2 regions of the Lautropia mirabilis genome follow, and region 1 is predicted to be linked to the other one. Evidence: predicted binding sites of a transcription regulator. Region 1 holds the regulator's gene; the other holds the start of a gene.

Region 1 (14,166 bases):
GCGACAGCCACGGATCGATGTCGGCCTGCCCGAAGAAGGCATAGCGGAAGCCGTCCACCATGTAGAAGAACGGATTGGCGTGCGAGGCCACCTGCCAGAACGGCGGCAGCGAATGCACCGAATAGAACACGCCCGACAGGAAGGTGAGCGGCACCACCAGGAAATTCTGGAACGACGCGATCTGGTCGAACTTCTCGGCCCAGATGGCCGCCACCAGCCCCAGCGTGCCCAGAATGCCGCTGGCTCCCAGCGCAAAGACCAGTATCCACAGCGGATGCCGCATCGGCACATCCACGAAGCAGCACGCCACCAGCAGCACGCCGGCGCCCACCACGATCCCGCGCACCATGGCCGACAGCACGTAGCCGCCATACATCGCCAGCGGCGTGAGCGGCGCCAGCAGCACGAACACCAGATTGCCGCTCACCTTGCTCTGGATGAGCGAGGACGACGAATTGCCGAAAGCGTTCTGCATCAGTGCCATCATCACCAGCCCCGGCACCAGAAAGCTGGTGTAGGCCACACCCGGATAGATGGCCACATGGCCGCTGAGCGCATGCGAGAAGATCAGCAGATACAGCAGCGCCGACAGCATCGGCGCCGCAATGGTCTGCAGACCCACCTTGCAGAAGCGCATCAGCTCCTTGCGAAAGAGCGTCAGGAAGCCTTGCATCAGTTCTCCTGCATCAGCCGCAGGAACACGTCTTCCAGGTCGGGCTGGGTGACTTCCATGTCCTGAATGACGCCCCCTTCGGCCTGGATGGCCGCCATGATCGGGCCGATCTCGGCGTAATCGTCCAGCGACAGCCGGTAGCGATCATCCTCCGGCAGCGGCGGCAGCCGACGTGCCTGCAGGGATGCCGGCAGCGTTCCGCCCGAGATCCGCAGCAGCAGCGCCCCGGCCGAAAAGCGTTTCAGCAGCGCCTCGGTATCGTCCATCGCCACGATGCGCCCGGCCTTCATCACCGCCACCCGGTTGCACAGCGCCTGCGCCTCTTCCAGATAATGCGTGGTCAGCACGATGGTGTGGCCATCGTGGTTGAGCTTGCGCACGAAGCGCCACAGCGACTGGCGCAGCTCAATGTCCACCCCGGCCGTGGGCTCGTCCAGCACGATCACCGGCGGACGGTGGATCAGCGCCTGCGCCACCATCACCCGCCGCTTCATGCCGCCCGACAGCGCCCGCATGTTGGACTCTGCCTTGTCGGTCAGGCCCAGCCCTTCCAGCACCTCGTCGATCCAGGCATCGGCCCCGCGCACGCCGTAGTAGCCCGCCGTGATTCTCAGCGTCTCGCGCACGGTGAAGAACGGATCGAATACCAGCTCCTGCGGCACCACGCCCAGCGAGGCGCGGGCACGCCGGTAGTCCTTCACCACGTCGTGTCCCATCACCGACACGCGACCGCTGCTGGCATGTGCCAGCCCGGCGATGATCGAGATGAGCGTGGTCTTGCCGGCCCCGTTGGGGCCCAGCAGGGCGAAGAAATCGCCCTGACGGATGCGCAGGTCAATGCCGTCCAGCGCCCGGAAATCACCGAAGCGCTTGGTCACGCCCTCGACGACGATGGGATCCACACCCGATGGGGACGATATCCCGTGCCGGGCGGCTGCGTCTGCTGCACCCTCCGCCCCGGACACCGCCCTGCTGCCTGCTGCGGTCACTGCGCCTGCGCTTCCCTTTCCTGACGCATGCGACGCAGCTCAGGATGGTCGTCCAGCAGGAAATCCGCCACGCCGTACAGTTCGGCCAGCGACACCAGCTTCGTGGGCGGGTTGTGCACCGCCAGCGGCTTGCCGGCGTAGCGCCCCATTTCCAGCAGCGCCGACAGCACGGTGGAATCGAATTCCTTCAGCCGAACCAGATCGACCAGCACGCGGCTTTCCTTGGTCAGCCGGCGTGCCTTGCATTCGGCCTCCAGCGACTTCAGCACGGCCAGCACATTGCTGTTGTCCACCCGTTCGGGCAGCGTGATGGCGGTGGTGCCGTCACCGACATCCGCCATCATCGGCCCATCGGGCACCTTCCCTTTGCCGGCCTCGATGCTTGCTTCAGCCATGGTCTGCTCAGCTCTTGGCGCCCTTGGCCACCTGGGCGTTCTTGGCCGCCAGGTTCTTGATCAGCCCGTCCAGACCGCCGGCCGAGATTTCCTGACCGAACTGGTTGCGGTAGGTCTGCACCAGCCACACGCCCAGCACGTTCACGTCATAGATGCGCCAGTCGTCGCCGTGCTTCTCCAGACGGTAGTCCAGCTGGATGGGATCGCCACCGGGCTGCACCACCTGGCTGCGCACCACCACGTCCTTCTGGTCGGCCTCGCCACGGAACGGGCGCATCTGGATCTTCTGGTCCTTGACGGTGGCGAAAGCGTTCGCATACGTGCGGATCAGCAGCGTGCGGAACTCCTTCATGATGGCTTCCTTCTGGGCCGGAGTGGCCTGACGCCACGGACGCCCCACGGTCAGTGCCGTCATGCGCTCGAAGTTGACGTGCGGCATCAGCTTCTGGTCCACCAGCTGCGAAATGCGGCCGATGTCACCCTGCTTCATCTGCGCGTCATTGCGCACCTCGGTCAGCACCTCGTTGGAGAGTTTCTCCACGAAGTCGTTCGGCACCGTCTGCGCCCAGACCGCACCCGCCAGGAACAGGCCCGAGACCAGCGAAATCAGTTTCAGTTTCATGAGAAATCCTTTCTTGGAAAGATCGGGGGCACCTGCATGGCCCCGCCAATCAATGTTCATCGAAACCCCGGCCCCGACGGCCTGCCCGCCTCACGGGCAAGGGGCCGTCCGGTCGGAGCGGAGCCAGTGTCCATCAACGGTCACCGGCCTTGCCGGGTGCACTCAGGAGCCGCTGCCGGCTGCCTTGCCAGCCTTCTTCTTCGTGACTTCCTTCACCTTGTCGACCACATCAGACGCCTTGTCCGAAACATCGGAAGCCGCATCAGACGCCTTGTCGGCCGCGCTCTGGGCGGATGCGTCATCGGCGGCGCCGCTGTCCGATTCATCCTGCGTCGGATCGTCGGCATAGGGGTCGTCCGCATACGGGTCATCACCGTAGGGATCGGCCGCATCGTCCTCATCCGGCGGATCGCCGTCATACACCTGGTTGCGACGGCGGGCCAGCCAGCCATCACGCATCAGCGTGTACTTGTCCAGCGCCGCATCGTTGAGCGCTCCCTCGGCATCCAGCAGGCTGGCGCGGGTGTGGACCTTGTCCACCGTCCACAGCGACCACTTCAATGCATCGTGACCGTCCTGCCACATGTAGGGCTGCCCGTAGGTATCCACCGGGCGGCTGGCGGCGTCACGAATGGTGGACGGCCCCAGCAGCGGGATCACGAAATACGGTCCCGAGGGCACACCCCACCAGCCCAGCGTCTGGCCGAAGTCCTCGTTGTGCTTCTCCAGCCCCATCTCGGTGGCCACGTCCGCAAAGCCCAGGAAGCCCAGCGTGGAGTTGACGAAGAAGCGCGCCGTATCGGATGCGGCTGCCTTGCCCTTGCCCTGCAACAGGTTGTTGAAGCCCGTCCACAGGTCGCCCAGGTTCGAGAAGAAGTTGCCCACGACGAACTGCACCGGCTTGGGCGTGATGAAGCGGTACGCCTTGGCCACCGGCTTGAGCGCGTACTGGTCGGCCCGCTCGTTGAAGGCAAACATCACCCGGTTGTAGGCCTGCAGCGGATCCTTCGGATCATAGGTGGTCAGGTGCGAAAGCTTCACGCCGCCCGTCACGTTGTCCACCGACAGATCGGTCGGCACACCCGCCGCCTTCAGCGCATCGCCGGCAGCGGACGTGGCCGCGTCGGTGGCAGCGGAGGTGGCTGCAGATGCCGAGGCAGCCGAAGACGCCGCGTCCTTGCCGGCCGCAGCACCCGTACCGGCGGCATCGCCACCGTTCGTACCCGAGACCGATGCGCAGCCTGCCTGGCTCAGCGCCAGCGCCACGCCGGCCAGCCGCAGATGCACGGGTGCCATCATGCCGTCCGGCCGCGTCTCACCCGTCATTGCGCACCCCCTTCCCCTTTCTCCTGGCCCTTGCCGGCCTGGCCATACAGGAACTGGCTGATCAGGTTCTCCAGCACGATGGCCGACTGGGTCATCTCGATCTTGCCGCCGTCTTCCAGCTCCTCGGTGTCGGCGCCCGGTTCCATGCCCAGGTACTGCTCACCCAGCAGGCCGGCCGTCATGATCTTCAGCGAGGAATCCTTGGGGAAGTGATAGCGCGGGTCCATGCGCAGGATCACCTTGGCCTGGTAGGTCTGCGGATCCAGTGTGATGTCGGTCACGCGGCCGACCACCACGCCGGCGCTGCGCACGGCCGCCTTGGCCTTCAGACCACCGATGTTGTCGAAGTTGGCTTCCAGCTCATAGCCACCGCGGATGTTGGTGGAGTTGGGATCGGAAGCGCGCACGGCCAGGAAGACCAGCGCCAGGATGCCCGCCAGCACGAAGCAGCCCACCAGCGCGTCCATTGATTTGCGTTGCATTGCCATCGAAGTAACCTGTCTTGGATCACAGACCGCCGAACATCAGCGCGGTCATCAGCACGTCACTGGCCAGCACGGCCAGCGAGGAAATCACCACGGTGGTGGTGGTGGCGCGGGCCACACCTTCGGGCGTCGCGTCGGATTCATGGCCGACAACCAGCGCAATGAAACCGCAGAGCAGCGCGAACACGAAGCTCTTGATCACGCCGTTCAGCACATCCGCCCGGAAACTGACACCGCCCTGCATCTGGGACCAGAACGAGCCGGGATCAACCCCGATCATCTGCACCCCGACGACCCAGGCACCCACAATGCCCACGGCCGAAAAGAGCAGCGCCAGCAGCGGCAGCGCGATCATCACGGCCATGAAGCGCGGCGCCAGCACCCGTTTCATCGGGTCCACGCCCATCATCTCCATGGCGATGAGCTGCTCGCCGCTCTTCATGAGGCCGATACCCGCCGTGATGGACGTGCAGGCGCGGCCGGCAAACAGCAGCGCCGATACCACCGGTCCCAGCTCGCGCAGCAGCGACAGCGCCACCAGCAGGCCCAGCGAGGACTCGGCGCCGTAGCGCTCCAGGTTGTAGTAGCCCTGCAGCCCCAGCACGAAGCCCACGAACAGGCCCGAGATGAGGATGATGGACAGCGAGCGGTTGCCCACGAAGTAGACCTGCTCGCTGATGAGGCGGGGCCGCTTGAGCGAGAGCAGCGATGCCCACAGCAGCTGCATGAGGAAACGCCCGGCAAAGCCCAGGTCGTTGATGACGTGGCGTGCCCAGCGCCCCAGTCGAGCCAGCATGCCGATCATAGTCCGAGCTCCTTCTCGATGGGGCCGGCCGGATAGTGGAAGGCCACGGGGCCGTCCCGGCGACCATTCAGGAACTGCACCACCTGCGGATCGGTGGAAGCACGCAGCTCGTCGGGCGTGCCCTGGGCAATGATCCGGCCGCGGCTCATCACATAGGCGTAGTCGACGATCTCGAAGGTTTCCTGCACGTCGTGCGTGACCAGGATGCTGGTGGCGTTGAGCGCCTCGTTCAGCGTGCGGATCAGGTGGGCAATGGTGCCCAGCGAGATCGGATCCAGCCCGGCAAACGGCTCGTCATACATCAGCAGCGGCGGATCCAGCGCCACCGAGCGGGCCAGCGCCACCCGGCGCGCCATGCCGCCAGAAATCTCCGAAGGCATCAGGTGCGCCGCACCACGCAGACCCACGGCGTGCAGCTTCATCAGCACCAGGTCGCGGATCATCGATTCGGGCAGATCGGTCTGCTCGCGCAGCGGGAAGGCCACGTTGTCGAAGATGCTGAGATCGGTGAACAGCGCGCCGAACTGGAACAGCATGCCCATGTTGCGACGCATCCGGTAGAGCTCCCGCTTGGACAGGCTGTGGACATCCACGCCATTGAGCAGGACGCGGCCTTTCTGCGGGCGTTCCTGGGCGCCAATGAGGCGCAGCACCGTGGTCTTGCCAGACCCCGAGCCACCCATCAGGGCCACCACCGACCCGCGCTTGAACGACATCGAGATGTCGTTCAGGATCAGTCGATCGCGTGTATAGCCAAAGCTCAGCGATTCGATGGACAGAAGGGTATCTTTATCCAAGTCAATCCTGTCAGGGGAAGAGGCAGCTGGCAAGCTAACACGAAAAAACCCCGCCAACCGCAAAAACACACATTCGGGCGCCCGATTCGCCATTCATTGATGCTGAATCGCCCCTCTGTCGGGGAGCGCCCCGCGCTCATTTGCGCCGCCTGCAACAGGGCCGCCCCCTGCATCTGCGTCGCTCTTAATGAACGGCGGGTCAGTATAACCCAGATGCCCCATCCTGCGACACCCTTCCCCACCTTCCAGCCCCCCGTTCCTGCCACACACTCCGCAAGAACGTCACGGCGGTGCGGCCGCACGGGGCGCTCTTGACGGCACATGCCCCACACAGCATCGGCGGCCCGCCCCTGACGCTGCACGTTGCCATATGCCGCACATGGAATCGCACCGCCGCCGCCAGACCCCAAACGTCACCACTCGCTCTATACTGAAAGCCAACTGTCGGTAGCTCCATCACCCGTTTCATTTCCCTGTCCGCGCATGACTTCCCTGCATCCCGCCCAGATCGACGACAACGCCCTGCTCGACCGCGCCCGCCAGGTGCTGGCCATCGAGGCCGATGCGGTGCAGCACCTGCGCGATACGCTGGACGAGGGTTTCTGCCGTGCCTGTCGCCAGGTGCTGGCCTGCCAGGGGCGCGTCATCGTCAGCGGCATGGGCAAGTCAGGGCACATCGCCCGCAAGATCGCCGCCACGCTGGCCTCCACCGGCACACCGGCCTTCTTCGTGCACCCGGCCGAGGCCAGCCACGGCGATCTGGGCATGGTCACGGCACAGGACGTGTTCATCGCACTGTCCAATTCCGGTCGCACCGACGAGCTGATGACCATCGTGCCGCAGGTCAAGCGCGTGGGGGCAGCCCTCATCGCCCTGACAGGTGATGCCGAATCGCCGCTGGCCCAGTACGCCGACATCCACCTGTATGCCGGCGCGCAGAAGGAAGCCTGTCCGCTGAACCTGGCCCCCACCGCCAGCACCACCGCCGCCCTGGCCCTGGGCGATGCGCTGGCCGTGGCCCTGCTGGAGGCACGCGGCTTCGGCAGCGAGGACTTTGCCCGCTCGCACCCCGGTGGCGCGCTGGGCCGCCGGCTGCTCACCCACGTCTCGGACATCATGCGTCAGGGCGATGAGCTGCCCACCTGCCGGCCGCAGACACTGTTCACCGACGCGCTGCTGGAGATCAGCCACAAGCGCATGGGGATGGTTGCGGTGCTGGATGACGAGAACCGTGTGGCCGGCATCTTCACCGACGGCGATCTGCGCCGGGTGTTCAGCGGCAGCCAGCCTGACCTGACCCGCCTCACCATCGGCGAGGTCATGACCGCCAACCCGATCACCATCGGGGCCGAGGCGCTGGCCGTGGAGGCCGTGCGCATCATGGAATCACGTCGCATCACCCAGATCCTGGTCACCGACCGGCAGCGCCACCTGGTGGGCGCGCTGCATTTCCACGATCTGCTGGCCGCCAAGGTGGTGTGAGCCCATCCCCCTCTGAAGGAGAGCGCTATGGACCTACTCGCCGCTGCCCGGCAGGTACGCCTGCTGGCCATGGACATCGACGGCACCCTCACCGACGGCAGCATCTGGATCGGTCCGCAGGGTGAATGCGCCAAGCGCTTCTCGGTGCGTGACGGCTTCGGCATCAAGCTGCTGCAGAAGGCCGGCATCGAGCTGGCCATCATCACCGGCCGCCGCTCCGAGATCGTGGCCCGACGCGCCGAGGAACTGGGTATCCAGCACGTCTTCCAGGACGTGCCCGACAAGCTGGTCGTGCTGAAGGAACTGGGCGCCCGGCTGGGCATCGGCCTGCAGGAAATGGCCTTCATCGGCGACGACTGGCCCGACCTGGCCGCCATGCAGGCCTGTGTGCTGCCGGCGGCGCCCGCCGACGCCGTGCCCGAGGTGCTGGCCGTTGCCCGCTGGGTGGCCCCGTCCCGTGCCGGCAACGGCGCCCTGCGCGAGCTGGCCGATTTCCTGCTGGCCAGCCGTGGCGAGCGCGACGGACTTCTGGCCCGCTACCGGCTGGCCCCCGCCCGGCCCGATGCGACGGCATGATCCTTCTCCTTCCCTGAACCTGCCGCATCGCCTGTCCTGACGGCCCGCCGGGCCGTCCCCATGAATCCACCGTCCCGCCTGTACTGCCCGCTTCATGAGCCCACGCCTCTTCGACCGCCTGGCCGCCGCCGCTTCGGTGCTGATCCTCATCGGCCTGGGCATGGTCAGCTACTACTTCGCCAAGAAGGCCGAGCAGAACCATGGCGCCCCCGCCGTCGAAGGACGGCCCGACCCCGACTTCTTCGTCGAGCAGATGACGCTGATGCGCGCCGACGCCAACGGCAACCCCTCGGTGCGGGTCGAGGCCGACCACATGCTGCACTACCCGCTGGACCAGCGGATGGCCTTCACCCGGCCCCGCATCATCTCGCTGGATGAGACCCAGCCGCTCACCACCATCACCTCCCGCAAGGGGTCGGCCCCGGACAGCGGCGACTACGCCGACCTGCAGGAGGACGTGCGGGTGCTGCGCACGGCCACGGCCGATGCGCCTCCCATGCAGCTGACCACCGAAACCGCCCGCGTGGACATGGTGCACAACCTCATCTCCACCGCCGCCCCGGTGCAGATGCAGGCCGGCGACAACCGGCTGGAGGGCGTGGGCATGGAAATCCGCGACCAGGATCACCAGCTTGAGCTGAAGAGCCGGGTACGCGGTCATTTCCCCGCCACCACACGCGGCGATGACACCAAAACCCGCTAAACTTGCAGGATCACCCTGGGAGCCTGGGCAGTAGAAAACCCGCACGCTGCAAACCGACCCTGGCGGCACAGGCCGTCGGCCGCTGCCCGGCCTGCGCCCCACTGCCCGCCCTTTCTGGATTCCGATCGAGACCCGCATGATCCCCGCCCGTCCGCTGTCCGGCCACCCGTCCCTTCTGCCCCTGGCGCTGGCCCTGTCGGCCCTGCTGCTTGCCCCCGCCGCCCACGCCGAGAAAGCCGACCGCGACAAGCCGATCAACATCGAATCCAACCGGCTGGAATACAACGACGCCACCAAGGTCTCCACCTTCATCGGCAACGTCGTGCTCACCAAGGGCACCATCCGCATCACGGGCGACCGGATGGTGCTCACCCAGGTGGGCCGCAACGCGCAGACAGCCCGGGTCAACGGCAATCAGGCCAGCTTCCGTCAGAAGCGTGACGGCATGGAGCAGTACATCCACGGGGTGGCCGACCAGATCTTCTACGACACCCGCACCGAGCAGGTCACGCTCACCGGCCGCGCACGGCTGCAGCGCCAGAACTGCAACCAGCCGGTTGACGAGATCACCGGCGGCCACATCGTCTACAGCGCCAGCACCGAGACCTTCTCGGTGGACGGCCAGCAGCGCGGCGAACGCCCGGGGCGCGTGCGCATCGTCATCCAGCCCCAGAGCACCCAGGAAGGCGGAAAGGCCGCCAACCAGCCCTGCAAGCCCGGCTCGCCCCTGCCCCTGCAGCCCGAGAAGAGCCTGTCCAGGCCCACCCCTGCCCAGCCGACCTCCCGGAAACCCTGATCCGCATTTCGACCGATGAGCGACATCCTGCACCACGAGCACGAACCCATCAGCCGCCTGAAGGCCGAGCACCTGATGAAGGCCTACAACGGCCGCGTGGTGGTCAAGGACGTGTCCATGGAAGTCTCCAGCGGCCAGGTGGTGGGGCTTTTGGGCCGTAACGGCGCCGGCAAGACCACCTGCTTCTACATGATCGCCGGCCTGGTGGCCACCGACGGCGGCAACATCGTCCTGGACGAGCACTCCATCAGCCACCTGCCCATCCACCGCCGCGCCCGACTGGGACTGTCCTACCTGCCGCAGGAAGCCTCGGTCTTCCGCAAGCTCAGCGTCGAGGAGAACATCCTGGCCGTGCTGGAGCTGCAGGTGGACAAGCGTGGCCGCGGCATCAGCCGTGCCGAGCAGAAGGCACGGCTGGAATCGCTGCTGAAGGAGCTGCAGATCGAGCACATCCGCTCCAACACCTCCATCTCGCTGTCCGGTGGCGAGCGCCGGCGGGTGGAGATCGCGCGGGCGCTGGCCAGCTCACCCCGCTTCATCCTGCTGGATGAGCCCTTCGCCGGCGTCGACCCCATCGCCGTCATCGAGATCCAGCGCATCGTCAACCTGCTGAAGAACCGGCGCATCGGCGTGCTCATCACCGACCACAACGTCCGCGAGACGCTGGGCATCTGCGACCGCGCCTACATCATCAACGAAGGCGTCGTGCTGGCCTCGGGCAGCCCCGACCAGATCATCCAGGACGAGCGCGTGCGCAAGGCCTACCTGGGCGAAGACTTCCGGATGTAACCCGCGGCGCACTTGCCGCATGGGTGGGCATGGTGCCCCTTCCACGCGCTGTCGCATCCGCCTCCACGCGCCTGCCGTCGGCCCGACGCAGCCGGCATCCGGGAAACCACTGGTCAGCCAGGTGCGCGCAAGCCGGGCATCCGATGGTACAAACGCGGCAGGACCCCACTTGCCCTGCCCTTTCTGCCGGACCCGATGCCCCGATGAAGCCTTCGCTTCAGACACGCCAGAGTCAGCAGCTGCTGCTGACCCCACAACTGCAACAGGCCATCCGCCTGCTGCAGCTGTCCACGGCCGACCTGGAGCAGGAGATCGAGCGCGCCGTCGAGCAGAACCCTTTCCTGGAACGGGTCGAGCCTCCCCGCCACGACACCGTCAGCCTGCACGCCGACGGCAGCCTGCGCCATGAACGGATATCTGGCACCGACGCCTGGCCGCCCGTCGGCAGCTCGGCAGCCTCCACACAGGACATCGGCGCGGATGCCTACAACGCAGGCACCGCCCGGCAGGACGGCGACCTGGCCAGCCATGGCGCCGATGCCTTCGGCGAGCATGAACCTGCCGTCACCTCGTCTGACGACCAGCCCAACGTCACCCTGCTCGACAGCGGCCCGGATGGCGACGACACCTGGGGCATCGCGCGCAGCGCCGGACCGGCCCCCGAGGGAGACGACGACGAACCCTACGGCAGCACGCTGACCGCATCGCCCTCACTGCGCGAACACCTGCTGGACCAGCTGGCCGAGATCCACTGTGATGCCCGCCAGCGCGCCCTCATCCACCTGCTCATCTGGGAAGTGGGCGACGACGGCTACCTGCCTGCCGGATTCTCGCTGGACGCCCTGGCCGACGAATTCATGGCCGGCACTCCCGGCAGCCAGGACAGCGGCGACACCACCGAAAGGCTTGCCCCCGCCGATCTCTCGGCCGAGCTGCAAGCCGCCCTGCAGACCTTGCAGAGTTTCGATCCGCCCGGCGTGGCTGCGCGCACGCCCGGTGAATGCCTGCGCCTGCAGCTGCTGCACCTGCAGCAGGACCGCGCCGATGCCTCCCTCCGAACGGCCTCAGCCCACGGCGCCCCATCCGGAAGCCCCGTCACCGAACCCGCCGACCTCATCGCCCTGGCCCTGCAGCTGGTGAGCGACGACTGCCTGCCGCTGCTGGCAAAACACGAGGACGCCCTGCTCTGCAAGCGCCTGTCCTGCTCACCGGCCGAGCTTCGGGCCGCCCGGACCCTCATCCAGTCACTGGATCCGCACCCCGGCAACCGCTTCGACGCGGAGCCCTCCCGCTACATCATTCCCGACATCATCGTGCGCCGGACCGCGCACGGCTGGCGCGCCGAACCCAACCCCTCAACCCGACTTTCACTGCGCGTGCACGACGAGTACGAGGCGCTGTTGAAAAACCACCGAAAAGCCGCGCCATCGCCCGCACAAACCGGCAGATCTGGGGCAGAATGGGAGCAACAGGTCACGGAAGACAGCCATGCCGAGTCACCTTCCGCTCCCGAACACAACCTGCTGCATCAGCTGCAGGAAGCCCGCACGCTGGCACGCAACGTCCAGCAGCGCGGCGACACCATCGTGCTCGTGGCCCAGGCCATCGTCGATCGCCAGAAGGCGTTCTTCAATCACGGCCCCGAGGCGCTTCGCCCCCTGGTCCTGCGCGACATCGCCGAAGTCGTCGGCCGCCACGAATCCACCATTTCCCGCGCCACCAGCCAGAAGTACATCCGGACCCCGTTCGGCACCTTCGAGCTGAAGTATTTCTTCGGCAGCCAGGTGGCTACCGACAGCGGCGGCGCCGCATCCAGCACCGCCGTCTGCGCACTCATCCAGAAGCTCATCGAGCAGGAGGATACCAACCAGCCCTTGTCAGACAGCCAACTCACTGAACTGCTTGGCCAGAAAGGCATCCAGGTCGCGCGCCGAACCGTTGCCAAATATCGGGAATCCCTCAAGATACTTCCTGCCGCGCAACGACGAAGCCGATGACCGCCCACTGGCCGTGTGTGGAACCCTCTCCCAAGGAGTACCAGGCATGAACCTCTCCATCAGTGGACACCATGTGGAAGTCACCCCCGCCCTGCGCGAGTACGTCACCACCAAGCTGCGCCGGATCCGCCACCACTTCGATCAGGTCATCGACGTCAACGTCATCCTCTCGGTCGAGAAGCTGGTGCAGCGCGCCGAAATGAAGCTGCTGGTCGCCGGGCGCGAGATCTTTGCCGAAGCCACCCACACCGACCTCTATGCCGCCGTCGACACCCTCATCGACAAGCTCGACCGGCAGGTCATCAAGCACAAGCAGAAGCGGCAGAACTACAGCGGAAGCGCGCTGAAGCGCATACCTGAACCCGCCTGACAGGCGCTGCGGCATGGGTCGGCTCCGGTCGATGCATGCCGCTTTCACCCCGGCGCGCCTCTGGCGCGCCCTGGCTGCACGGCCCCAAGCCCTCTCCAGCACCTATCACCCGCCCCCTCCCGGAAACAACGCAAGCCGCTGAATCCAAACGGAAACCGCTTGCATGCCCATCCTTTTCCGCACCATGGAGGCCGGCGCACACCCCAGGGCCGCACTCGCCCAGGCTGCCCCCACCCGGCGAAGCCGCCTATAATGACGGCATCGCGGGACCGACTCCCGCCGGTTCGCCCCTGTGCCAACCACTGCAAAGTTCTATCACAGTCCCGCTGCACCAGATACAGGTAATTCCGGATGAACCGCATCTCGAAGCTGCTCACAGCACGCGACATCCTGCTCGACGTCCCTGCCACCAGCAAGAAGCGGCTGTTCGAGCACGCCGCCCTGCTGTTCGAGAACGAGCATCGCCTGGAGCGGCAGAAGGTCTTCGATTCACTGTTCGCCCGCGAGCGGCTGGGCTCCACCGGCCTGGGCAAGGCCGTGGCCATTCCGCACGGCCGCATCCGCAACCTCAAGACACCGCTGGTGGCGGTGCTGCGCTGCGAGAACGGCATCCCCTTCGACGCCCCCGACGGTGAACCTGTCCGGCTGCTGGTCGTGCTGCTGGTCCCCGAGCACGCCACCGAGGAACACCTGGAAATCCTCTCCGAGCTGGCCGAGCTGCTGTCGGACGACGCCCTGCGCGAAACCCTGCTCACCGCCACCGACCCCGCCCAGGTCTACCGCACGCTGGCCACCTGGGAGCCGGTCCGCCCCGCTGCCTGACGGCCTGCCCACGGCCACCGGCAGCGCCCCTTCCCTCCGGAGACACCGCCCATGGCCATGACGGTCCAGAACCTGGTCACCTCGCAACAGGCACGCTCCAACCTGCGATGGCTGGCCGGCCAGTCCGGCGGTGACCGCCCCCTGCACGGCACCGGCGTCCACGCCGTCGACCAGATCGGCTACCTGAACCTGATGCACGCCGAGCGCATCGCCGTGCTCGGTCTGCGCGAGCTGGACTACTACCGCAAGCTGGATCGTCATCGGCGCGACAGGCTGCACCAGACCCTTCTTGCCGCCCGTCCCCCGGCACTGATCATCTCCGACGGTCAGGAAGCGCCCAGCGCCCTGGTGGATTTCTGCAACCGGAACCACCTGCCGCTGCTGGGCTGCCGACTGGCCGCCGGCCCGCTCATCGAGACCCTGGAACAGGCGCTGGCCCACAAGGACCACACCTCCATGCACGGCGTGCTGATGGACGTGCTGGGCATGGGCGTGCTCATCACCGGCGACTCGGGCCTGGGCAAGAGCGAGCTGGCCCT
Region 2 (14,166 bases), 850 kb from region 1:
GCTGCCTGCCGCCAGGGCCTCGTCGATGGCCTGCAGATGGGTGTCCAGCCGGTCCAGTTCCTCGGTGATGTCGTCCTTCAGGCTGAGCAGGCTGATCTCCTGGCGCACGCGGGCCAGGGTCTCGTTGGCTGGAATGCTGACGGGCAGGTCCTGGACGGCTTTCTGCAGACGCTCCAGCAGTCTGGCTTCGGCTGCGGCATGCAGCTCGGGCAGGTGGGGGCGCAGCTGCCCGGCCAGGGCCCGCATCCGGCTGCCCTGTTCCTGCAGGATGCGGGCAAGCTGTGCGCCTTCCTGGGCACGGCTGGCCTGGAAGGCCTGCAGGCAGCTCAGAACCAGTGGTTCGGCGTGCTGCCACAGCATGTCGGTGTCCAGGGTCTGGGAGGCAGCGTCACCAGCGGTGGGAGCGTGTTCCGGCGTCTGCAGCCAGCGCAGGTAGTCGGCCACGGAGGGAGGCTGGGCGCTGTCGTCCACAAGGCGGATCTGGCGGCTCAGTTCCACATAGTGTGCCAGGCGTTCCAGGTTCAGGGCGTCAGTGCCGTCCGAGCGGGGCCGCTGCAGGCTCATCCGGCATTCCACCTTGCCGCGCCGGACGGTGGCCGTGATGGCGCTACGCAGCCGCGGCTCCAGCAGCCGGCATTCGTCGGCCAACCGGAAGTGCAGGTCGGTGAAGCGGCTGTTGACGGCGCGGATCTCGATGTCCAGTCGTCCGAGCGGCGTGTCGGCACTCTGGTGGGCATAGCCGGTCATGCTGTTGACGGCGCCCCCCGTGGCGACGGCAGGGGCGGGATTCGTGGGGGCGGTGACGGGCTGCGTGGGCTGGGTGGACATGTCGGTGTCTGGAAAGACGGGAAGAAAGGGAAACGGGCCGATGCAGGATCACGAACGGCTGCCGTCGGACGGATCGGGGCAGTGGGAAAGATGCCACACGGGGGCTGCACCGGTGGTTACATCCGAAAGGGCGTCAGGAGGGGCTGTTCTGTAACGCTGTCGGGAAGGAAGGTGGTGGGGACGGGTGGGTGTCTCTGCTTGGAAAAGCGGTAAAAATGCCGATCTGGCCGAGGTTTTTCGGGATGGGTGCAGGCCCGGATGTCATTCAGTCGCCGTGCCCGTCCGTCTGGCGTGTCGTAACACGGAAATACAGAGTTTTGCATCCATCGCTTCTACAATAGCCACCATGGCAAATGAGCAGAACGCACCATTGCCGGAGGGCTTCGAGGCAGGTGGCTACCGGATTGTAAGAAAAATCGCCAGCGGCGGTTTTTCGATGGTTTATCTCGCCCAGGATCAGGACGGGAACCCGGTCGCCATCAAGGAATACCTGCCCAGTTCTCTGGTCCGTCGCACACCTGGGCAACTGGTGCCCGAGGTGGTGGGCGGCAATCTGCCCACCTATCGCAATGGCCTGAAGTGCTTCTTCGAGGAAGGCCGGGCGCTGTCACGGGTCATCCATCCCAACGTGGTGCGCGTCGTCAACTTCTTCCGGGCCAACGAGACGGTCTACATGGTGATGGCCTACGAGAGCGGGCGCAGCCTGCAGGAGCTGGTCATCCACAACCGCAACCGGCCGGGCAAGCGCGTGCTGCCCGAGCGCCACATCCGCAAGATCTTTGCACAGGTGATGAACGGGCTGCGCGAGGTGCATGCCAACCGCCTGCTGCACCTGGACCTGAAGCCGGCCAACATCTACCTGAAGAAGGGCGGCTTGCCCATGCTGCTGGACTTCGGGGCGGCGCGCCAGACGCTCACGCAGGACGCGCCCAAGCTCTTCCCGATGTACACGCCGGGTTTTGCCGCGCCGGAGCTCTACAAGAAGAATCAGCAGCTGGGCCCCTGGACCGACATCTATGGCCTGGGCGCCAGCATGTACGCTTGCATGGTGGGGGCGCCGCCGCAGGCAGCCGATCAGCGCATGAAGCAGGACAAGGTCGACGCGGTGCTGATGGGTCTGACCGACATCTACTCGCAGCAGCTGCTGGATCTGGTGCACTGGTGCATGAAGCTCAACCCGCTGGAGCGGCCGCAGAGTGTGTTTGCGCTGCAACGGGCGTTGCGCGAACCCTTCATGCGCGAGGGGGTTGAAACCCGCAGTTTCTTGCCGCTGCGCTGGCTGGAGGACATCATCTCGCCGTTCAGGCGGCGCCGTGATCCGAAAGGATCGTCGTCGTCGCACAAGCGAAGCCATCATGCCCAACTGCCATCGCCGTCGGGCCACGAGGAGGCCGATGTCACGCTGCTGACGGCCCGCAAGGGCGGCTGAGGTCGGGCCTTCGGCCGGATACGGGCCGCTGTCGGGGCGGCTCGGTACCGACGCAGACCTGCCGGCGGCAGATGACCCGGACAGGACGCCCCAGAACATTCAACTCGCTTTCGATCCATGCGTTTTTCCATTTTCCAGGATACCGATGTCGGTGGTCGTTCGATCAACCAGGATCGGATGGGGTACTGCTTCTCGCGCGAGTCGCTGCTGATGGTGCTGGCCGACGGCATGGGCGGGCATCTGCGGGGCGAGATCGCGGCGCAGATCGCCATGCAGACGGTAGCCTCGATGTTCCAGCAGCAGGCTGTGCCGCGGCTGCGTGATCCGGTGGCTTTCATCGAGCAGGCCTTTCATGCCAGCCACCGCGAGCTGCACCGCTATCGTGAGCTGCATGGCATGAATGAGTGCCCGCGCACCACCATCGTGGCCTGCGTGGTGCAGGACGGACATGCGTGGTGGGGGCATGCGGGCGATTCCCGGCTGTACCTGCTGCGTGATTCCGACATCCTGTTCCGCACGCTGGACCACTCCAAGGTGCAGAGCCTGATCAGCCTGGGGCTGATCACCGAGGCCGAGAGCGAGGTGCACCCCGAGCGCAACAAGGTGCTCAACTGCCTGGGCTCGCCCTTCATCCCGCCGGTCGAGATCCATGCGGCCTTTCCGCTGAAGGCGGGTGACGTGATGATGCTGTGCTCGGACGGTCTCTGGAGCGGCGTGAGCCGTGAGGAGCTGGTGCGCGAGTTCCGCAACGAGCCGCTGGAGCTGGCGGTGCCTCGCCTGATCCAGTCGGCGCTCAACCACAATGGCGTGGGTGCCGACAACACCACGGTGCTGGCCATGAAGTGGGACACCGACAGCTCCGAGAGCGATGGTCTGCCGTCGCTGTCGTCGATGGCGCTGCCCGACGGGGCGGTGACCACCACCATCGCCATTGCCAACAACCTGGACGCCGAATCGGTCGACATGACCGAGGACGAGATCGACAAGACGATTGCCGAGATCCAGGAGGCGATCCAGCGCTCGAACAAGGAAGTGCCCTGACAGGGCTGTTTCCCGACCGCGCCCGTGCGCGGGGTCCGTCGGGAATGACCCGTTTGCCTGCTCCCAGGGGGCAGGCACGGGGCGTTTCAGCCTGCCGGGCGCGTTTCCAGGGGCGATAGAATGCGGGGACCGATCTTCCAGGGGGTCCCCGATGACTGACTCTTCTTCCGCGCAGCGGCATGACGGCCGCGCGCTGGACGGGCTGCGGCCCGTGCGCTTTCAGCGACGTTTCACACGCCACGCCGAGGGGTCGGTGCTGGTGAGCTTCGGTGACACCCGGGTGCTGTGCACGGCCAGCGTGCTCGACAGCGTGCCGCCCTTCCTGCGTGGCAAGGGACAGGGCTGGGTGACGGCTGAATACGGCATGTTGCCGCGTGCCACCCACACGCGCAGCGACCGCGAGGCGGCGCGCGGCAAGCAGTCCGGGCGCACGCAGGAGATCCAGCGGCTGATCGGCCGCAGCCTGCGGGCGGTGACGGACCTGAAGCGGCTGGGCGAGCGCACCATCCACCTGGATTGCGACGTGCTGCAGGCTGACGGAGGCACGCGCACGGCGGCTATTACCGGCGCCTGGGTGGCGCTGCGCGATGCGGTGAACGGCCTGCTGGCCGCCGGCAAGCTGACCTCCGATCCGCTGCGCGAGGCGGTGGCCGCCATCTCGGTAGGCATCGTGGCGCTGCCTGGCGCAGCTCCGGCCTGCGTGCTCGACCTGGACTACCAGGAAGATTCGGGCTGCGAGACCGACATGAACGTGGTGATGACGGCCTCCGGGGGGCTGGTGGAGATCCAGGGCACGGCCGAGGGGGCACCTTTCTCCCGTCAGCAGGCGAGCGAGCTGCTGGATCTGGCCGCCAAGGGCATCGACGAGCTGGTGCGGCTGCAGCGGGCGGCCTTGCAGGAGGAAGGGGCATGACGGGCGGACATTGGCTGGTGGCGTCGGGCAATCCCGGCAAGCTGAAGGAGCTGCTGGCCATGCTGGCGCCGCGCGGCGTGCGTCTGTCCAGCCAGACCGAGCTGGGCATTCCCGATGCCGAGGAGCCGTGGCCCAGTTTCGTGGAAAATGCGCTGGCCAAGGCCCGGCACGGTGCACGCCTGAGTGGGCTGCCCACGCTGGCGGACGATTCCGGCCTGTGCGTGCCGGCCCTGGGTGGCGCGCCCGGCGTGCGTTCGGCGCGCTTTGCACTGGACGCAATCACCGACCCGGTCGAGCGCGAGGCCTTGCAGGCAGGTGGCCGGGCACGGCTGGATGCCGAGAACATCCGCCATCTGCTGGCACGCTGCCAGGATGTGTCTGCACCGGTGCGAGCGTATTTCTACAGCGTGGTGGTGTGGGTGGCCTCTGCTGACGATCCGCGTCCGCTGATTGCCGAGGGGCTGTGGTGGGGCACGCTGCTGGCGCAGCCGCGGGGTGAAGGGGGCTTCGGCTATGACCCGATCTTCCAGCCCGATGGTCATGCCTGTTCGGCGGCAGAGCTGTCGGCGGAAGAGAAGAACGCCATCAGCCATCGTCATCGTGCGCTGGTGCGGCTGAATACGCTGCTGGACGAGGCAGGCGTCTGATGGGCTTCTTCCGTCCATCCCTGTCCACGCCCGCATCCGTCCATTTTCATCGGCCCTTCTGACCGTGCCTGCTTCCGCCACGCCCATCCGCCTGCATTCCAGCCGCCGCGTGCAGCTGGACAACCTGCCGCCGCTCTCGGTGTATGTCCACATCCCGTGGTGTCTGCGAAAGTGTCCGTATTGCGACTTCAACTCGCACAACCTGCCGGCCGATGGGGTGGACGAGAACGCCTATCTGACGGCGCTGGAGGCCGACCTGGATGCCAGCCTGCCGCTGGTCTGGGGGCGCAGGGTGGTGACGGTGTTCATTGGTGGCGGTACGCCCAGCCTGTTTTCGGGGGCGGCCATTGACCGGCTGTTGTCCAGTCTGCGGGCCCGGCTGCCCCTCATTGCCGATGCCGAGGTGACGATGGAGGCCAACCCGGGCACCTTCGAGCGGGCGCGCTTTGCCGATTACCGGGCTGCGGGCGTCAACCGCCTGTCGCTGGGCATCCAGAGCTTCTCGGACGCCAAGCTGAAGGCGCTGGGGCGCGTGCATGACCGGGCTCAGGCCTGTGCTGCGGCCGAGGCAGCCGCCGAGCTGTTCGAGACCTTCAACCTGGACCTGATGTATGCGCTGCCCGAGCAGACGCTGCCCGAGCTGCGCGCAGACCTGACGCAGGCCCTGGCCTTTTCGCCGCCGCACCTGTCGTGCTACCACCTCACGCTGGAGCCGAACACGCTGTTTGCGCGCTTCCCGCCCCCGGTGCCGGACGAAGACCAGGCGGCTGCCATGCAGGATCTGCTGGGCGAGATGCTGGGTGACAGCTATCGCAACTACGAGGTGTCGGCCTGGGCGCGTCCCGGCCATCAGGCCCAGCACAACCTCAATTACTGGATGTTTGGCGATTACCTGGGCATCGGGGCCGGCGCCCACGGCAAGCTGTCGTTTCCGGACCGGATCGTCCGGCAGGCAAAGTACAAGCACCCGCGCCGCTACATGGAGACGGCGCTGGCCGGCAATGCCTGCGAGATCGACGAGGTGGTGCAGCCCACCGATCTGCCCTTCGAGTTCATGCTGAATGCCCTGCGCCTGACTGAAGGGGTGGACACGGCGCTGTTCCAGGAGCGCACGGGCCTGCTGCCGGCCGTGATCCGGGTGAAGCTGCGCCAGGCCGTGGAGCGCGGGCTGATGGTGGATGATCCGGCGCGGCTGCAACCCACCCCGCTGGGGCGTGCCTTCCTGAACGACCTGCTGGAGATCTTCCTGCCCGAAGAAGGTGGAGAGGGGCATCGGCCCGAGCCTTCGCCCCGGGTGAGCACGGTCAACTGGGTGGACCGGCCGGAGCTGGACTGAAAGGCCTTGCACCGTTATGGTGCATTTGGGGGGCAGATTGCCTCGGTGTGGTGCAATGCTCCGATACAGGGCAGGTCCGCTCATGCTTCCGGCGCCCGGCTCACATCGTGCGCTGGCCCGGTGGAGGCGCACGGCCAAACTCACGGACGGCTGTGGGGGAGGACGGGGCGGTCGTGTGTGGTCCGGACATGGTTGGGGGCACGATGGCCCCGAATGGCTGTGGATGGGCTGCAGGCCGGGGCTTCCCGGTTGCAGGCCATGGTCTGAATGTGCAGGTTTGCCGCAACGGTTTCGGGGGCCGGCAGGCCGTCCGGAGGGCAACATGTAACTTTTTTCTGTGCAGAAGACGGAGTTGGCACGCTTTCTGCTAGTGTGTAGATGACAGGCAGGCCCGGCGCAGTGTCGTCGGGCGGTCATCGGTTGCAACCGCGGTCGGTACGACCGTCGAACAGGAGAAGCTGAGCATGGCAAGCGCCAAGGAAGTGATGAAGAAGATCGAGGACAACGAAGTCAAGTTCGTCGATCTGCGTTTCACCGACATTCGGGGCAAGGAACAGCACATCACGGTACCCATTTCGCATTTCGATGAGGATCGCTTCACCGACGGTCAGGCCTTCGACGGGTCGTCGATGGGCGGCTGGCGCGGCGTCCAGGCCTCCGACATGCTGCTGATCCCCGATCCGGACACGGCCGTGATGGATCCGTTCCGTGAGGAGCCGACGCTGATCCTGACCTGCGACGTGGTCGAACCGACCGAAGGCAAGGGCTATGACCGGGACCCGCGTTCCATCGCCCGCCGGGCCGAGGCCTATCTGCAGTCGTCGGGCATTGGCGACATCGCCTACTTTGGCCCCGAGCCCGAGTTCTTCATCTTCGACAGCGTGACCTGGAAGCAGGACATGTCGGGCAGCATGGTGGCCATCGATTCCGAAGAGGCCTCGTGGTCTTCCGACAGGAAGTTCAATGGCTTCAACAGCGGTCATCGCCCGGGCGTGAAGGGGGGCTATCTGCCGGTGCCGCCGGTGGATTCCTTCCAGGACATGCGCTCGGAAATGGTCATGCTGCTGGAGCAGATGGGCGTGCCCGTGGAAGTTCACCACCACGAGGTGGCAGGTGCCGGCCAGTGCGAGATCGGCACCAAGTTCGCACCGCTGGTGCAGCGTGCCGACTGGCTGCAGCGCATGAAGTACGTGATCCACAACGTGGCGCACGCCTATGGCAAGACGGCCACCTTCATGCCGAAGCCGCTGGTGGGTGACAACGGTTCGGGCATGCACGTGCACATGTCGATCTGGAAGGACGGCACCAACCTGTTCAATGGCGACAAGTACGCGGGGCTGTCGGACTTCGCGCTGTTCTACATCGGCGGCATCATCAAGCACGCCCGCGCGCTGAACGCCATTACCAACCCCAGCACCAACTCGTACAAGCGGCTGGTGCCGCACTACGAGGCGCCGGTCAAGCTGGCCTATTCGGCCCGCAACCGCTCGGCCTCGATCCGCATCCCGTTCGTGAACAGCCCGAAGGCGCGCCGCATCGAGGCCCGCTTCCCGGATCCGGTGGCCAACCCGTACCTGGCATTCGCCGCGCTGATGATGGCGGGCCTGGACGGTGTGCAGAACCGCATCCACCCGGGTGATCCGGCCGAGAAGAACCTCTATGACCTGCCGCCCGAGGAAGACGCGAAGATCCCGACCGTCTGCCATTCGCTGGAACAGGCGCTGGAGGCACTGGATCGCGACCGCGAGTTCCTGACCCGGGGTGGCGTGTTCGACAACGACATGATCGACGCCTTCATCACCCTGAAGATGGAGGAGGTGACGCGCCTGCGGATGGTGCCGCACCCGATCGAGTTCGACATGTACTACAGCTGCTGAGCAAGACGTCCGGCCGGCAGACGGTTGATGCCGCCTGTGCGGCCGGCGTTGTGTCGGTGGCATGCGTACGGCCGCAGGGGTGTGCTTTGCCGGTAGACTGCGAGTGTCTGGACCTTTTCCGGGGACTGTTGCATGAACATGAAAGCACACGACGATGCCGGCCTGCGCCATTCGGTTGTGATGAAGGGACAGCTGCTGCTGGCGGCTGCCCTGCTGGGAGCGGGCATGGCTTCGGCGCCCGTGGCCCTGGCGCAATCGGCTACCACCGTCTACCGCTGCGACGGGCCCGATGGCACGCCGCTCTACCAGAACGCGCTGGGCAAGGGCTGCCGACAGCTGGATCTGCCGCCGATCAACAGCGTGCCGGCCGCCAGGCTGCCGACAGGTTCAGGCTCGGGTGGCAAGTCGGCCCGGGTCAGCGACAGCCAGCAGCGTGGACGTGATTCCGACCGTCGCCGGATCCTGGAAAAGGAGCTGGCCAAGGAGCAGTCGCGGCTGGATGCGCTGAAGCAGGAGTACAACGACGGTTCGCCCGAGCGTCTTGGTGACGAGCGCAATTACCAGAAGTATCTGGATCGGGTGGATCGCCTGAAGGATGAAGTGGCGCAGGCGGCGCAGAACGTGAGTTCCATCCGCCGCGAGATCGATTCGCTGCCCTGAGGGATTCTCCAGGAAGGTTGCGGGCCATCATCCCTGAAGGCCGCCGTCCGGCGGTGGCCGGGATGGGCCCCGACATCCCTGTTTCCCCGGGTGGTCTTTCCCCGGGGAGGGGACGATGGATGACAGTGCGGACGAAGGCTCCGATCAGCCCCGTCACGGCAGCGGCAGGCGCATTCTGCCTGACCTGAGCGGGCTCGACCTGCTGGGGTCGGGCGTGCTGGTGCTGGACGCCGGGAGCCGCGTGGTATTTGCCAATCTGGCGGCCTGCCAGCTGCTGGCGATGACGCCCCGGCGCATGCGCGGCTGCACACCGGGCGAGTTGCTGCCGGACCTGCAGGCACTCGATGCGCCCCTGGATCAGCTGCGCAGCCAGAGCTGGGGGCAGCAGGGCGTGGACATCACCCTGATGCGGCCTGGCCAGGCGCCATTGACCCTGCATTGTCTGGCCGTGGTGCTGGAAGATACGGACGGCATGCTGCTCGTGGAGCTGCACGAGATCGAGCGGCGCCGACGCATCGATCGGGAGACGAGGCTTCACGAGTCGGCGCGCGCCAGTCGTGCCATGCTGCGCCAGCTGGCGCACGAGGTCCGCAATCCGCTGGGGGGTATCCGCGGGGCAGCACAGCTGCTGGAGGCCGATGCCGAGACGGACGCCGTGCGCGAATACACGGGCGTGATCATTCAGGAAGTGGATCGGCTGCAACAGCTGGTGGATCGCCTGCTGGCGCCGGGCAGCGGACGGCGGGCGGTGGCGCGCATCAACATCCACGAAGTGTGCGAACAGGTGCGCCGACTGGTGCAGGCCGAATACGCGGAAGGGCTTGTCATCGAACGCGACTATGACGCCAGCCTGCCGGAACTGGAGGCCGACCGGGCGCAGCTGGTGCAGGCGCTGCTGAATCTGGTGCGCAACGCTGCCCAGGCCATGCAGGGCCGCGGCACCATTCTGCTCAGGACGCGCGTCGCGCGCCAGGTGGTGATCGCCCACGTGGGCTACCGGCTGGCCCTGGCGCTGGACGTGATCGACGACGGGCCGGGCGTTTCGCCTACCATGCAGGAGCGGATGTTCCTGCCGCTGGTGAGTGGACGCGAGGGTGGCAGCGGGCTGGGGCTGCCGGTGGCGCAGGGCATCGTCGAGGCCCATGGAGGAAGCATCGAATGCGAGAGTCGACCGGGATGGACCGATTTCAGGATCCTGCTGCCGCTGCTGTAGCCGGGCAGGGGGGGCAGACCGTCCGAACGGGCGGAGACATGACGGGGGTGATGGCAGCCGGCGAGGTCTGGGTGGTGGATGACGATCACTCGATCCGCTGGGTGCTGGAGCGTGCGCTGGTTCGGGCCGGCTTCGGGGTACGCACCTTCGCCCAGGTCGATGAGGTGCTGGCAGCGCTGGCAGTGAGCGAACCGGCCGTGTTGGTGTCGGACATCCGCATGCCGGGAGCCAGCGGCATCGAGCTGCTCTATCAGGTGCGCCAGCGACGCCCCGCGCTGCCGGTGATCATCATGACCGCCTATTCGGACCTGGACAGCGCAGTCTCGGCCTTCCAGGCCGGTGCTTTCGAGTACCTGCCCAAGCCCTTTGACCTGATGCAGGCCGTGGCGCTGGTGCAGCGGGCGGCGCAGGGCAGGGCCGAGGCCGCCCGAGGGGCCGCGTCGGCACGACCATCGGGTCGGGGCGCGGGGGCCGGTGCCCATTCGGATCCTGAACGGGGGGCGAAGGCTCAGGCGACTCAGTTCCCCCAGGCCGGAGCCCGCATGTCGGATGCCGGCCTGCTGGGCCAGGCACCGGCCATGCAGGCGGTGTACCGTGCCATCGGCCGTCTGGCCCGATCCGATGCCACCGTGCTGCTGACCGGCCAGTCCGGGACGGGCAAGGAACGGGTGGCGAGGGCGCTGCATCAGCACAGCGTGCGGGCTGAACGGCCGTTCGTGGCGATCAACATGGCGGCCATCCCGCGTGACCTGATGGAATCGGAACTGTTCGGGCACGAACGGGGCGCCTTCACGGGCGCACAGACCCTGCGGCGTGGCCGTTTCGAGCAGGCCGAAGGGGGGACGCTCTTTCTGGACGAGATCGGCGACATGCCGGCCGAGATGCAGACGAGGCTGCTGCGGGTGCTGTCCGAAGGCCACTTCTACCGTGTGGGAGGCAACCAGCCCGTGAAGAGCCGCGTGCGGGTGATTGCCGCCACGCATCAGGACCTGGAGGCGCGTGTGGCCCAGGGGCTCTTTCGGGATGACCTCTTCCATCGTCTGAACGTGATCCGCCTGCGCCTGCCCCCACTGGCCGAGCGCGTGGAGGACATTCCGCTGCTGGCTGAGCATTTTCTGGCCGAAAGCGCAGCCTCGCTGGGGGTGGAGCCCAAGCAGCTGGGGGCAGATGCCCTGCGGGTGCTGTGCGCCTTTGACTGGCCGGGCAACGTGCGGCAGCTGGAAAATGTCTGCCAATGGCTGACGGTGATGACGGCAGCGCATGTGGTGACGATGGCAGACCTGCCGCCCGAGATGTTGCCATCCCGAGGGGCTGCCGCTGCCACGCGCCCGGTGACGGAGGCCGCATCCGTTGCGGCCCCGCAGGCTTCGGGCACACCTCCCGTACCCACGGATGCCGCGGATCAGGAGGAGGGGCATCGGCAGAGTGCCGACCCGGAAGGCTGGTGTGAGGTGCTGGTGAAGCTGGCCCGGCAGCAGCTGGAAGATCCGCAAGCCCGCGATCTGCTGACTCCCTTGCAGGCAAGTTTCGAGCGCACGCTCATCGAAGCGGCGCTGGAGGCCACCGGGGGGCACCGCGGTGAAGCCGCCCGTCGCCTGGGGCTGGGCCGCAACACGCTGGCCCGCAAGATACGCGACCTGGGCATCGACTGAGCGTGCATCATCCGGTCAGCCGATGGCCCGGGCGGGTTCTGCCTGAGCTTTCCTGTCTGAGCGGGTTCCCGCATGAGGGTCTGCACGGGCCGATGATGCAGCTTGCGGTACCATCGTCGTCTTTGGGTTGTGCCGATGCCACGGTGGCATCGGACCGTATGTCGTCAGAACATGGGCCAGGGTGACTGCCTGTCGCAGCTCATCCAGCCGGAATCGAGGGTGCATGGTGTCGGAGTCCGTTTCGCAGGAACCGCTGATCCGGCTGGAAAAGCTCAACAAGTCCTTTTCCCTGAACGGGGGTGACCGCTTTGATGCGGTGCGCGATGTGTCGCTGACCGTTGCGCGTGGCGATGCGCTGGGGCTCATCGGGCGCAGTGGTGCAGGCAAGTCCACGCTGCTGCGGCTGATGAACCTGCTGGAGCGCCCGGACAGTGGCCGGGTCTTCGTGTCCGGCCAGGAGCTGACGGCGCTGGACAAGAAGGGCCTACGCGATGCCCGCCAGAAGATCGGCATGATCTTCCAGCAGTTCAACCTGCTGCAGAACGCCACGGTGTCCGACAACATCGCCTTCCCGCTGCGCATCCACGGCCGGCATGACCGGGCCGCCATTGCGGCGCGGGTGCGTGAGTGTGCCGAGGTGGTGGGCCTGGTCGACAAGCTGGATCACTACCCGGCCCAGCTGTCTGGCGGCCAGAAGCAGCGGGTGGCCATTGCGCGGGCGCTGGCGCCCGAGCCCAGCGTGCTGTTGTGTGACGAACCCACGTCCGCGCTGGACACCGAGACCACGCGCTCGGTGCTGGCCACGCTGAAGGAAATCAACCAGCGGCTGGGCGTGACCATCGTCATCGTCACGCACGAACTCTCGGTGGTGCTGGCGCTGTGCCGGCAGGCTGCCGTGGTGGAGCAGGGCCTTCTGGTCGAAAAGCTTGACCTCGACGGCAGTGCGCCGCTGGCACCCATCTCGGCCCTGGGCCGCGAGCTGGTGCAGCACCTGCATGCCGGACAGGGACGTGGATCCATGGCGGCCCAGGGTGCTGCCGGCCGCGCGCAGGGGTCCTTGGATACGACAGGCGGGGCGCAGGCCCCGCAGGCATAGGAGCGCCAGGATGCTGGATGCGCTTTGGGCGGCACTGCCGCCATCGATTGTGGATGTGCTGCCCGAGCTGTGGGTGGCCCTGGGCGAGACCCTGGTGATGATGGCCGTGGGCCTGACGGCTGCCGTGCTGATCGGCGGGCCGCTGGGCATCTGGCTCTTCCTGCTGAGTCCAGGCCAGTCCATGCAGAACCGCGTGCTGTTCGCCGTGGTGGGCTGGCTGGTGAACATGGTGCGTTCGTTCCCGTTCGTCATCCTGCTGGTGGCGCTGGTGCCGTTCACCCGCTGGCTGGTGGGGACCTCCATCGGCCCCATGGCCGCCTCGGTGCCGCTGGCCTGTGCCGCCATCCCGTACTTCGCTCGTCTGGTGGAGCAGAGCCTGCGCGAAGTGCCGCGCGGCGTGATTGAGGCTGCCCATGCCATGGGGGCCAGCGAACGCCAGATCATCTGGCGCGTGCTGCTCGTCGAAGCCCGCTCGGGCATCGTCCAGTCGCTGGTGGTGCTGTCCATCAGCTTCCTGTCGTACACCGCCATTGCCGGCGTGGTGGGTGGCGGTGGCGTGGGTGACCTGGCCATCCGCTATGGCTACCAGCGCTTCCAGAACGATGTGATGCTGCTGACGGTTGCCATTCTGGTGGTGATGGTCCAGCTCATCCAGGTGATCGGCAACCACGTGGCGCGGCGGCTGGACAAGCGCTGAGCACGAAGAAGACCGTTCTGGCGGCATGGGCATCTGTATTGAGGGCGCAACAGGTCGCGTCGCCGCGCGTGACATGCGGCGGATTTCATCCGACGAACGGTAGACAACGGGCGTTCGCCGCAGAATAATTCGCGCCGTGTCCTGTCTGGCAGGGCACGGATGCCCCTTGCGGGCGTCCGGGGCCGTCACTTCAGGGGGCCCGTCTCTCTCCTCCTCCGGCGCAGGTGTCCTGCGCTTTCCGTATCGATCCCGCTGGTCTTTCCCTGCGTCATCCTGCAGGCCGCTCGCCTGGCGTGCTTTCGCACGCAGGTCCGTCCTTCGGTCGTGGGGGCCCGGCATCCCTTGCCGGATGGTGAACGCAGGTCCGGATGACGGGTCGGAGATGGGGTGAGACGCATTGCCAGGCGGCTTCTCATCATCGATTCCGGAGTCCTTACATGTCTTCGTCCCGTTTCATCCCAAATTCCACGGGGAACGCCGCGGCCGTGCGTCCACTGCGTCCCGTGATGCACACCATGGCCTCGATGGCCCTGCTGCTGGCTGCCAGCGGCGGCGCGGCCAGCGCACTGGCCCAGGAAGAGAACCAGGCTTCTGCAGCCGAGACCCAGACGCTGGGCACCATCTCGGTGGTGGGGGACTGGCTGGGTGATGCCGACGAGAAGAACGTGCAGGAGCATCCGGGTGCCCGTGACGTGATCCGCCGTGAACAGGTCGAGGCCCAGGGCCTGACCAACGTGCGCCAGGTGCTCAACCGCATTCCTGGCGTCAACGCCCCCG

What was found. Region 1 encodes sigma-54, which starts transcription at its own class of promoters, with help from an activator protein. Its sites were predicted from a motif close to TGGCANGNAANCTGCTTT; they were not measured.
Region 2: glnA (type I glutamate--ammonia ligase) is a predicted target of sigma-54. The motif match lies at 6,548-6,565, and genes of this name have one in related genera.

Annotation. Positions count from the first base shown of each region.
Region 1 covers NZ_LR134378.1:171,678-185,843, forward strand. The annotation lists gene EL249_RS00735 (ABC transporter permease) at 1-673, opposite strand, end outside; gene EL249_RS00740 (ABC transporter ATP-binding protein) at 673-1,575, opposite strand; gene EL249_RS00745 (STAS domain-containing protein) at 1,659-2,057, opposite strand; gene EL249_RS00750 (MlaC/ttg2D family ABC transporter substrate-binding protein) at 2,065-2,679, opposite strand; gene EL249_RS00755 (MlaA family lipoprotein) at 2,842-4,005, opposite strand; gene mlaD (outer membrane lipid asymmetry maintenance protein MlaD) at 4,002-4,487, opposite strand; gene mlaE (lipid asymmetry maintenance ABC transporter permease subunit MlaE) at 4,513-5,295, opposite strand; gene EL249_RS00770 (ABC transporter ATP-binding protein) at 5,292-6,098, opposite strand; gene EL249_RS00775 (KpsF/GutQ family sugar-phosphate isomerase) at 6,576-7,574, shown strand; gene EL249_RS00780 (KdsC family phosphatase) at 7,602-8,150, shown strand; gene lptC (LPS export ABC transporter periplasmic protein LptC) at 8,245-8,853, shown strand; gene lptA (lipopolysaccharide transport periplasmic protein LptA) at 8,990-9,649, shown strand; gene lptB (LPS export ABC transporter ATP-binding protein) at 9,665-10,438, shown strand; gene rpoN (RNA polymerase factor sigma-54) at 10,642-12,435, shown strand; gene hpf (ribosome hibernation-promoting factor, HPF/YfiA family) at 12,482-12,805, shown strand; gene EL249_RS00810 (PTS sugar transporter subunit IIA) at 13,157-13,627, shown strand; partial or broken gene hprK (HPr(Ser) kinase/phosphatase) at 13,679-14,166, shown strand, end outside.
Region 2 covers NZ_LR134378.1:2,496,345-2,510,510, reverse strand. The annotation lists gene EL249_RS10225 (YicC/YloC family endoribonuclease) at 1-828, opposite strand, end outside; gene EL249_RS10220 (serine/threonine-protein kinase) at 1,175-2,257, shown strand; gene EL249_RS10215 (PP2C family protein-serine/threonine phosphatase) at 2,375-3,298, shown strand; gene rph (ribonuclease PH) at 3,450-4,211, shown strand; gene EL249_RS10205 (non-canonical purine NTP pyrophosphatase) at 4,208-4,858, shown strand; gene hemW (radical SAM family heme chaperone HemW) at 4,923-6,194, shown strand; gene glnA (type I glutamate--ammonia ligase) at 6,659-8,071, shown strand; gene EL249_RS10190 (hypothetical protein) at 8,204-8,731, shown strand; gene glnL (nitrogen regulation protein NR(II)) at 8,847-9,944, shown strand; gene EL249_RS10180 (sigma 54-interacting transcriptional regulator) at 9,995-11,596, shown strand; gene EL249_RS10175 (methionine ABC transporter ATP-binding protein) at 11,820-12,692, shown strand; gene EL249_RS10170 (methionine ABC transporter permease) at 12,703-13,389, shown strand; gene fecA (TonB-dependent Fe(3+) dicitrate receptor FecA) at 13,875-14,166, shown strand, end outside.